One region of the Microbacterium sp. NPDC056736 genome, then DNA from elsewhere that is predicted to be linked to it. Evidence: predicted binding sites of a transcription regulator. Region 1 holds the regulator's gene; the other holds the start of a gene.

Region 1 (4,406 bases):
CGCGAAGGGCCTGCTGCCCGTGCTCGACGACCTCGACCGTGCCGAGAAGCACGGCGACCTCGAGGAGGGCTCGCCGTTCGCGGCGATCGCCGAGAAGCTCCGCGGCGTCGCCGAGCGGATCGGGCTCAGCACCTACGGTGCGTCCGGCGAGGTGTTCGACCCGCAGCAGCACGAGGCGATCTTCCAGGCGCCGACCCCGGGTGTGACCGAGACGACGATCCTCGAGGTCGTCGAGATCGGCTATCGGCTCGGCTCGGTGGAACTGCGTCCGGCGAAGGTCGTCGTCGCTGTGCCGGCCGAGTAGCACCGGAGAGGGGCATCCATGGCCAGTCAGGACTGGTTCGACAAGGACTTCTACTCGGTGCTCGGCGTCGCCAAGGACGTCAGCGAGGCGGACCTGAAGAAGACGTACCGCAAGCTCGCCCGCCGGTACCACCCCGACTCCAACCAGGGTGACGCGGCCGCCGAGGCGAAGTTCAAGGAGGTCAGCGAGGCGTACTCGGTGCTCTCCGACCCCGAGCAGCGCAAGGAGTACGACCAGATCCGCGCAATGGGCTCGGGTGCCCGCTTCACCGCGGGCGGCCAGGGCGGCGCCGGGGGCTTCGAGGATGTCTTCTCGATGTTCAACCAGGGCCGCGGTGCCCGGTACCAGTCAGCCGAGGACTTCGACGACATCTTCGCGATGTTCAATCAGCAGCAGCGCGGCACCGGGTTCGGCACGGGCCGGTTCGGGCAGCCGAGCGGGGGCTTCCGCGGCTACGGCGGCCCGACCCGGGGCGCCGACGTCACGGCGCGCACGACGATCGACTTCATCACGGCGACCAAGGGCGAGACGATCACGCTCCAGGGCGACGACGGCAAGCCCTTCAAGGTGAAGATCCCGGCCGGCGTGTCCGACGGGCAGAAGATCCGGCTCCGCGGCCGCGGCCGCCCGTCGCCCGACGGCGGCGAGCACGGCGACGTCGTGGTGCAGGTGGCCGTGCGGCCGCATCCGGTCTTCACGCGGGAGGGCCTGAACCTCCGGGTGGTCGTGCCGGTGACGTTCACCGAGGCGACGCTGGGTGCGACCATCGAGGTGCCGACCCTCGGCGGCGACCCGGTGCGGCTGCGCGTCGCGCCGGGCACCCCCTCCGGCCGCGTGCTGCGGGTGAAGGGTCGCGGAGTGCAGACGAGCAAGGGCACCGGCGATCTGCTCGCCGAGGTGCAGGTGGCCGTGCCGTCGCACCTCGACGACGCCGCCCGCGAGGCGCTCGAGCGGTTCCAGAGCCTGGAGCCGAAGGAGAACCCGCGCGCCGACCTCATGACGAAGGCGCGGGGCTGACATCCTCGTTTCGGGACGTGAGGAGGTGACGATGATGACCGAGAACGAGATCGACGAGGATGCCCCGATCTTCGCGATCGCCGTCGCCGCCGAGCTGTCGGGCATGCACCCGCAGACGCTCCGTCAGTACGACCGGCTGGGTCTGGTCGTGCCCGCCCGCACGCTGGGCGGCTCCCGGCGGTACTCACTGCGCCACGTGGAGCAGCTTCGCGAGGTCGCGCGCATGTCGTCCGACGGCATCGGCCTTCCGGCGATCATGCGCATCCTCGAGCTCGAGAACCGCGTGCAGGAGCTCCACGGCCGCGTGCGCGACCTCGAGGACCGCATGCGCGCCGAGCTCGAGAAGCGTCCGGGTGCGCGCGTCTTCGCGGCCGGCTCGACGGGCTCGGTGGTGACGCTGCGGCACGGCACCCGCGTGCGCCGGGCGACCGAGATCGTCGTGTGGCGCCCGCGCACACCGATCGCGCCGGCGACCGGCGATGCCGATCGGCCCGGCGGTCCGGCATCCTGAGCGGACGCCTCAGCGGCGGCTGGGGCGCAGCGCGCGCCAGATGATGAACGTGCCGGCGGCCACGATCGCCAGCGGCCAGGCCAGGTTCAGCACGAGAAGCCACTCCGACGCTCCCGCCAGCACGACGAGCGCGGCGATCGCGAGCGCCCCGGCAGGGATCAGCGCCCACCACCGGCGCGTCTGGCCGCCCGGCAGCAGCGCGACCAGTGCGAACGTCACGGCCGCGCCGGTCAGGAAGACGGCCCCGACGACGGGACCGCTCGCCGCCGCCGCGATGGCGGTGACGATCGAGAGCGTCAGCAGCACCCCGGCCGGGATGATCGCCCACCAGCGGCGGTGGTCTCGCAGGTAGATCGCCGCAAAGCCGACGCCGAGCAGGGCCAGCATCGGCACCTCGGTCCACTGGCCGAGTCCGTCGGGGTCGAGTTCCATCAGCGGTGTGACGGCGGCGCCGGCGAGCGCCGCACCGGGGATGGCGGCCCACCACGCGTCGGCGTCGGCGAAGAACACGTACCAGAACGCGCCGCTCACCACGGCCAGCACAGCGGCCCAGACGGGGCCGGGGATCGTCGCCCACCCGGCGGTCTGGATGAACAGCAGCACGCCGGCGACGAGGACGACCGCGCCGAGGGTGATCTGCACGGGCAGGCGCTTCATGATGTGCCTCACTTCCGGATCGAGCCCGCGAGGGCTCCACCGCACACGCTACGAGCGTGCGGGCACGCCCGGGTGAGCCGAAGGTCCCGTGGTGTCCGTGCGCCGGTGCAGCCGGTTACGCGGAAGCCACGGGTGCGACACCATGGGGGCATGGCGACCCTCGACGACGTGCGCGCCATCGCGCTCGACCTGCCGGACGTCGTCGAGCGCGTCGACGGGCACCGCGGCGGAGCGACCTGGCGCACACAGGCCGGCGCCTTCGTCTGGCAGCGCGGCCCGAGCCGGCGCGACCTCGAGCAGCTCGACGCGCTCGGCCGCAGCTGGCCGGCGGGCGACATCGTGGGCGTGCGCACCGACGGACTCCAGGTGAAAGAGGCGCTGCTCGAGACGTATCCCGACGCGTTCTTCACCATCCCGCACTTCGACGGCTTTCCCGCGGTGCTCGTGCGGCTCGACGCCGTCGCCGCCGATCACCTGCGCGAGGTGATCACCGACGCCTGGCTGCTCAAGGTCACCAAGCGCGTCGGACGGGAGTGGCTCGAGTCCCACCCGCCGTCCGCCTGACGCCGGGCAGGGAATCGGAGGTTCTCGGCGACACGCCGGGCCGAGGCATCCGTGCTCCGGCGTGTCTGCACAGACCTCCGACGCTGTGTCCGCACGCCGCAGCCAGGGCCGCGGTCAGACCGCGTCGACGTTGCGGTGCCGGCGGAAGAGCTCCCAGTCGGCGTGCGAGAGCGCGGCGTACGCGTACGCCCACTCCAGGATCGCCTCGCCGACGACCTTGCCGCGGCCGACGTATCCCGAGACCGTGGCCGCGTCGGGGGACTGGCCGTGCGCACGGGCGAGTGTCGCCGCGCACGCGTCGGCGTACCACCGGAAGGGGACGTCGTCGAGCGTGTCGATGTCGAAGCCGCCCTTCATGTCGTGGAACTGCCGCACGTAGAAGTCACGCTGGGCTCCCTCGGGCGACCGCCGCACGTGGCCGAGGAAGGGGTCTGAGACGGCCTGCAGGATGCGCTGCATCGCCACGACGCGGCCGCCCTCGCCGTGCTGCTCGATGTAGCGGGCCACCCCGGGCGGCTGCTCGATGCCGCCGTGCTCGATGAGGACGCTGCGACCGGCCTCCTTGCCCTGGAGGAGCAGCACCCCGTCGTCGCCGTCCTGCATCGACAGCAGGAAGCAGCGCGTGCCGACGCTGCCGACACCCACCACCCGCAGCGACACGTCCGAGAGCGAGTACTTCTGGAGGAGCGCGCGGATGTCGACGCTCACCGATTCGCGGAACTGGTCGAGCACGCTCAGCACGCGACCCTCCATGAGCGCGCCGACGTGCGTCATGGTGGGCGGTGACTCGACGAACACGACGCGCCCGGCCTCGTCGACCGTGGTGAGCTTGCGGGCGGCGCGCTTGCCGGTGCGCCGCTCGGCGTCGCGGACGGCGCCGGCGATGACGTCGCGGGTCTCGGCGTCCGCGGCCTCCTCGGCCGCGAGCGCATCGAACCGGTCGTAGTAGCGCTTCAGCGGGCTGCGCTTGGCGCCGGCGCGGAGCGACCGTGCGTAGGTGCGCACCGCCTCGAGCGCCGCGTCGCGGATCACCCGGTCGTCGCGCGACGTCGACTGGCCGGCGATGACGATGCTCGTGACGAGGCGCTTGAGGTCCCACTCCCAGGGCGCCCACGCGGCCTCGTCGAAGTCGTTCAGGTCGAACACGAGGGTGCGCTGCGGCGACCCGTACAGGCCGAAGTTGGCCACGTGCGCGTCGCCGCACGACCCGACGAGCAGATCGGTGCTCGGTGAGCGGCCGAGGTCTGCCGCCATGAGCGCCGCGGTGCCGCGATAGAACGCGAACGGGTTCGCCGCCATGCGCTCCGTGCGGATCGGGACCAGCTCGGGGACGCGCGTCTCGTCCTGCGCGTC
Region 2 (4,406 bases), on a different contig from region 1:
CATGCACACACGCAACCAGGCCAGGCTGCAGGTGGTGGCCGGTCCGATGTTCGCCGGCAAGTCCGAGGAGCTGCTGCGGCGGGTCCGCCGCGCGCGCATCGCCGGGCTGTCGGTCGAGGTGCTCAGCCATGCGCTCGACGATCGGCGCGGCGAGGGTCAGGTCAGCTCCCATTCGGGACTCAGCGTGGCGTCGAGGCCGGTCGCCGACGTCGCCGGGCTCGTGTCCGCCGTGCGCGGCAGGGACCTGGATCTCGTCGCCGTCGACGAGGCGCAGTTCTTCGGTCCCGAGCTCGTCGGCGCCGTGGACGGGCTGGTCGCCGACGGCGTGGACGTCGTGGTGTCGGGCCTGTGCGTCACGTTCGACGGGGAGCCCTTCGAGCCCCTCCCGTCGCTGATGGCGATCGCCGAGGACGTGATCAAGCTGACCGCGGTGTGCGCCGTGTGCGGGGAGGACGCCGCATTCCATCAGCGGATCTCGGCAGCGGATGCCGGTGACGCCAGGATCCCGACCCTCGCGCAGATCGGCGGCATCGAGTCCTATCAGGCCCGCTGCCGCCGGCATTTCACCGGCCGCGGGAGCCGGTGAACGAGGGCCGCAGTGCCAGGATGAGGCATGACCTTTGGGCTGGCGCGCGATGTGATGCGCCCGACCGACTCGCCGCGCGCCGACCGCGTCACCTATGTCGAGCTCTTCTTCGACCTCGTCTTCGTGTTCGCCCTGACGCAGCTGTCGAGCTATCTCGCCGAGCAGCAGAATCCGGCGGGCCTGCTCGAGGGCGTGATCATGGTGTGCGCCCTGTGGTGGGCGTGGGTCTCGACCACGTGGGTCACGAACTGGCTCGACCCCGTCGCGCTGCCCGTGCGCGGCGTCGTGATCGGCCTCGCCTTCGTGGCCCTGGTGATGAGCGTGGCGATCGCGGAGGCGTTCGGCGAGCGGGCGTGGGCATTCGCCCTCGCCTACGTCGTGCTGCAGATCGGCCGCACGGCGTTCATCGTGTGGGCGACGCGTCGCCATGACCGCCAGGTGTCGCACGACTTCACGCTGGTGCTGGTCTGGACGGCTGTGGCCGCGGGCCTGTGGATCGCCGGGGCACTGCTGCCGCTGTGGTGGCAGCTGCCGCTCTGGGCGGCCGCCCTCGCCGTGGAGCTCCTCGGCACCATCCTCGGCTTCCCCGTCCCCGGACGCGGCCGCGTGCTCATCGGCGCCTGGGACCTCTCCGGGCCCCATATCGCCGAGCGCACGGCCCTGTTCGTCCTCATCGCCCTGGGCGAGGGGCTCCTGGTCACCGGGTTCGCCTTCGTGGCGAAGGAGTCATCGGCCGAGTCCATCATCGCCATGGCGGCGGCGTTCGCCGCCGCGGCCGCCATCTGGTGGATCTACTTCGATCACGGCGAGCGCTTGGGCTCGGAGGCGATCGAGGCGGCCGACGAGCCCGGCCGCCTCGCGCGGACGGCGTATACCTGGATCCACCTCGCCATCATCGGCGGGATCGTCGCGCTGAGCGTGGGCGACAAGGAGGCCCTCGCCCATCCGCGGGCAGCCGGCTTCGCGCCCACGGTCGCCGTGCTGCTGGGCCCGCTGCTGTTCCTGATCGGCTGCGTCCTCTTCCGGCGCGTGCTCGAGCAGCGGTGGGCGCGTGCCCAGCTCGCGGGCATCGCGGCGCTGCTGGTCGTCGGCGCGGTGGCGCTGGCCTCGGGCGGGATCGGTGCGCTGTGGCTCACCGTCGCCGCCTCCGTCGTGCTCGCCGGAGTCGCCGCGGGCGAGACGCTCGATCGCGTCCGCCGCGGCCGCCGCAGCGGAGGCTGAGCGGGCCCGGACCGGCTGCTGCGGCCTCGCTCCCGGGCCGTGCGGAAAGACGGGATGCCCCGTCCCCGGCGTGGGGACGAGGCATCCGTCGATCGTGCGCGGCTCAGCCGGTCACTGCTCGATGGGCTGCGGCGCGTCCGAGGTGGACTCGTGCGCCTGGATGGTGGGCGACGACCCCTCGGTCGTCACCTCGACCTTGCGCGGCTTCGCCTTCTCGCTGACGGGGATCGTGACGCTCAGCACGCCGTTGTTGTAGCTGGCGGAGATGCTGTCGGTGTCGATCCCCTGGCCGAGGTTGAGCTGCCGCAGGAAGCTCGCGGCCTCGCGCTCACGGGTGATCCACTTGACGTCTTCGCCGCTGTGGAGGGTGCGCTCGGCGCGGATGGTCAGGAGCTGGCCGTCCACGTCGATGTCGACGGATCCCGGGTCGATGCCCGGCAGATCGGCGGTCAGGACGTAGTGGTCGCCATCGCGGTACAGGTCCATCGGCATGCGGCGCGGGCCGCGTCGCGTGTCGAAGAGACTCGACGCCAGACGATCGAGATCACGGAACGGGTCATACGTAGCCATGGTTGTCTCCTCTCGTTCTTGGAGTTGAGTCGAGTCGACTCAACTAATCACAGATTAGCACTCGAGGGGTGCGAGTGCTAGGTCCGCTGTTCGCCGTGAACGAACGCGTCAGCACTCGATGACGTTGACCGCGAGCCCGCCCTCGCTCGTCTCCTTGTACTTGTGCGACATGTCGATCCCCGTCTGCCGCATCGTCTCGACCACCGCATCGAGCGAGACGTAGTGCGAGCCGTCGCCGCGCAGCGCGAGCCGCGCCGCAGTGACGGCGGTGGACGCCGCGATCGCGTTGCGCTCGATGCACGGAATCTGCACCAGCCCGCCGACCGGGTCGCAGGTGAGGCCGAGATGGTGCTCCATCGCGATCTCGGCCGCGTTCTCGATCTGGCGGTTGGTGCCGCCCATCACGGCGGTGAGCCCGCCGGCGGCCATCGCGCACGCCGACCCGACCTCCGCCTGGCAGCCGCCCTCGGCCCCCGAGATCGACGCGTTCGCCTTGAAGAGAGAGCCGAGCGCCGTCGCGGTGAGGAGATACCGACGGATGCCGCGGCGACGGTTCGCCTCGGCGACCTCGCGCTCGTCCCACCCGGCGACCGCCTCGGGCGCGGCGGCATGCCCGTGGTAGCCGAGGAGGGCGCTGCCGACGAGCTCGCTGTACGGGGTGACCGCGTTGCCGGCGCCGAGCCCCGAATCGGCGAGGAAGCGCCACCAGTACATCGCCACGGCGGGCACGATCCCCGCGGCGCCGTTCGTGGGCGCGGTCACCACGCGGCCACCGGCGGCGTTCTCCTCGTTGACCGCGAGCGCGAAGGCACCGAGCCACTCCCCCGGGAGTTCGCGGCGACCGTCCGCTTCCGCCGTCTCGAGCTGTGCGCGGATGGCAGCGGCACGCCGCTTCACGCCCAGCATGCCCGGCAGCACGCCGTCGGCGCGCAGACCGGCCTCGACGCAGGCGGCCATCGCATCCCAGATGGCGTCCAGCCCCTCGGCGACCTGCTCCTCGCTGCGAAGCGCCGTCTCGTTGAGGCGGGCGGCCTCGGCGATCGTGAGGCCCCGCTCATCGCACAGCGCCAGCAGCTGCTCGGCGCTGTCGAAATCCATCGGGTACACAGACGCCGACGCAGTGGCGCCCGCGCCGGTCGACGGGTCACCCTCGCGGCGGATGAATCCGCCTCCGACCGAGTAGTACGTCTCGCGGGCGATGAGGCCGGCACCGGACACCGGCTCGATCTCGACCGTCGCGGCGGACGCGCCGGTCTCGCGGATGCCGGGACCGCTCAGCGCGCGTGCCGGGCCGTCGTCAGCGGATGCCCACGCCTCCAGCGTCATCGCGTTCGGGTGCGCGGGCAGCCTGGTCCGCGGCGCGAAGACGACGTCGTCGCGCCGGAACGGCACGGCGTGGACGCCCGCGACGGCGAGCGTCTCGCCGTCGGGCCATCCGCTCCACGCCGCACGGACGGCATCCGGATCCACCGTCTCGGGTTCGTGTCCCTGCAGGCCTGCGACCACCGCGTCCGGCGTGCCGTGGCCGATGCCGGTCGCGCCGAGCGAGCCGTAGAGCGTGCAGGTGACCCGCCGCACGCGGGGCAGCGCACCGGAGGCGCGCAGCCGCACGGCGAAGTCGTGGGCCGCCCGCATGGGGCCGACCGTGTGGGAGCTCGAGGGTCCTACGCCGATGGAGAACAGCTCGAACGCCGAGACGTAGGCGCTCATCGCCACCAGGCTAAAGCACGCCCCGTGCGATCTGCAGGGCGTTACCGAGTCGATAGGAGCACGATGCGCGCATCACGGCGATTCCGCGAGGCAGTCTGTCGACTCACGCCGAAGGCCGGAACGAGACGAGCCCCACCGTGTTGCCCTCGGAGTCCTTCACGAAGGCCTGCCACTCGTCGTGCCCGGCGGGCCCGAGCGTGTCGTCGGTGTGCGTGAAGATGACGTGCGGGGGCGAGACCACGTCCGCGCGACCCCCGAGCCGCTCGAGTGCCCTGTCGACGTCGTCGACGCGGAGGTAGAGGAGAGACGGTGGGGCCGC

What was found. Region 1 encodes HspR, which represses chaperone genes until heat shock. Its sites were predicted from a motif close to AAGTTGAGTCNNNNNGACTCAACTT; they were not measured.
Region 2: the regulator HspR is predicted to act here: its motif matches at 2,399-2,423, upstream of ACFRAL_RS13460 (Hsp20/alpha crystallin family protein).

Annotation. Positions count from the first base shown of each region.
Region 1 covers NZ_JBHTZE010000001.1:329,705-334,110, reverse strand. Annotated here, with positions in the region: gene ACFRAL_RS01525 (nucleotide exchange factor GrpE) at 1-304, shown strand, start outside; gene ACFRAL_RS01520 (DnaJ C-terminal domain-containing protein) at 323-1,321, shown strand; gene ACFRAL_RS01515 (heat shock protein transcriptional repressor HspR) at 1,353-1,832, shown strand; gene ACFRAL_RS01510 (hypothetical protein) at 1,842-2,489, opposite strand; gene ACFRAL_RS01505 (MmcQ/YjbR family DNA-binding protein) at 2,640-3,053, shown strand; gene ACFRAL_RS01500 (DUF2252 domain-containing protein) at 3,168-4,406, opposite strand, start outside.
Region 2 covers NZ_JBHTZE010000006.1:191,313-195,718, forward strand. Annotated here, with positions in the region: gene ACFRAL_RS13450 (thymidine kinase) at 2-586, shown strand; gene ACFRAL_RS13455 (low temperature requirement protein A) at 614-1,807, shown strand; gene ACFRAL_RS13460 (Hsp20/alpha crystallin family protein) at 1,919-2,377, opposite strand; gene ACFRAL_RS13465 (L-serine ammonia-lyase, iron-sulfur-dependent, subunit alpha) at 2,486-4,087, opposite strand; gene ACFRAL_RS13470 (methylmalonyl-CoA epimerase) at 4,191-4,406, opposite strand, start outside.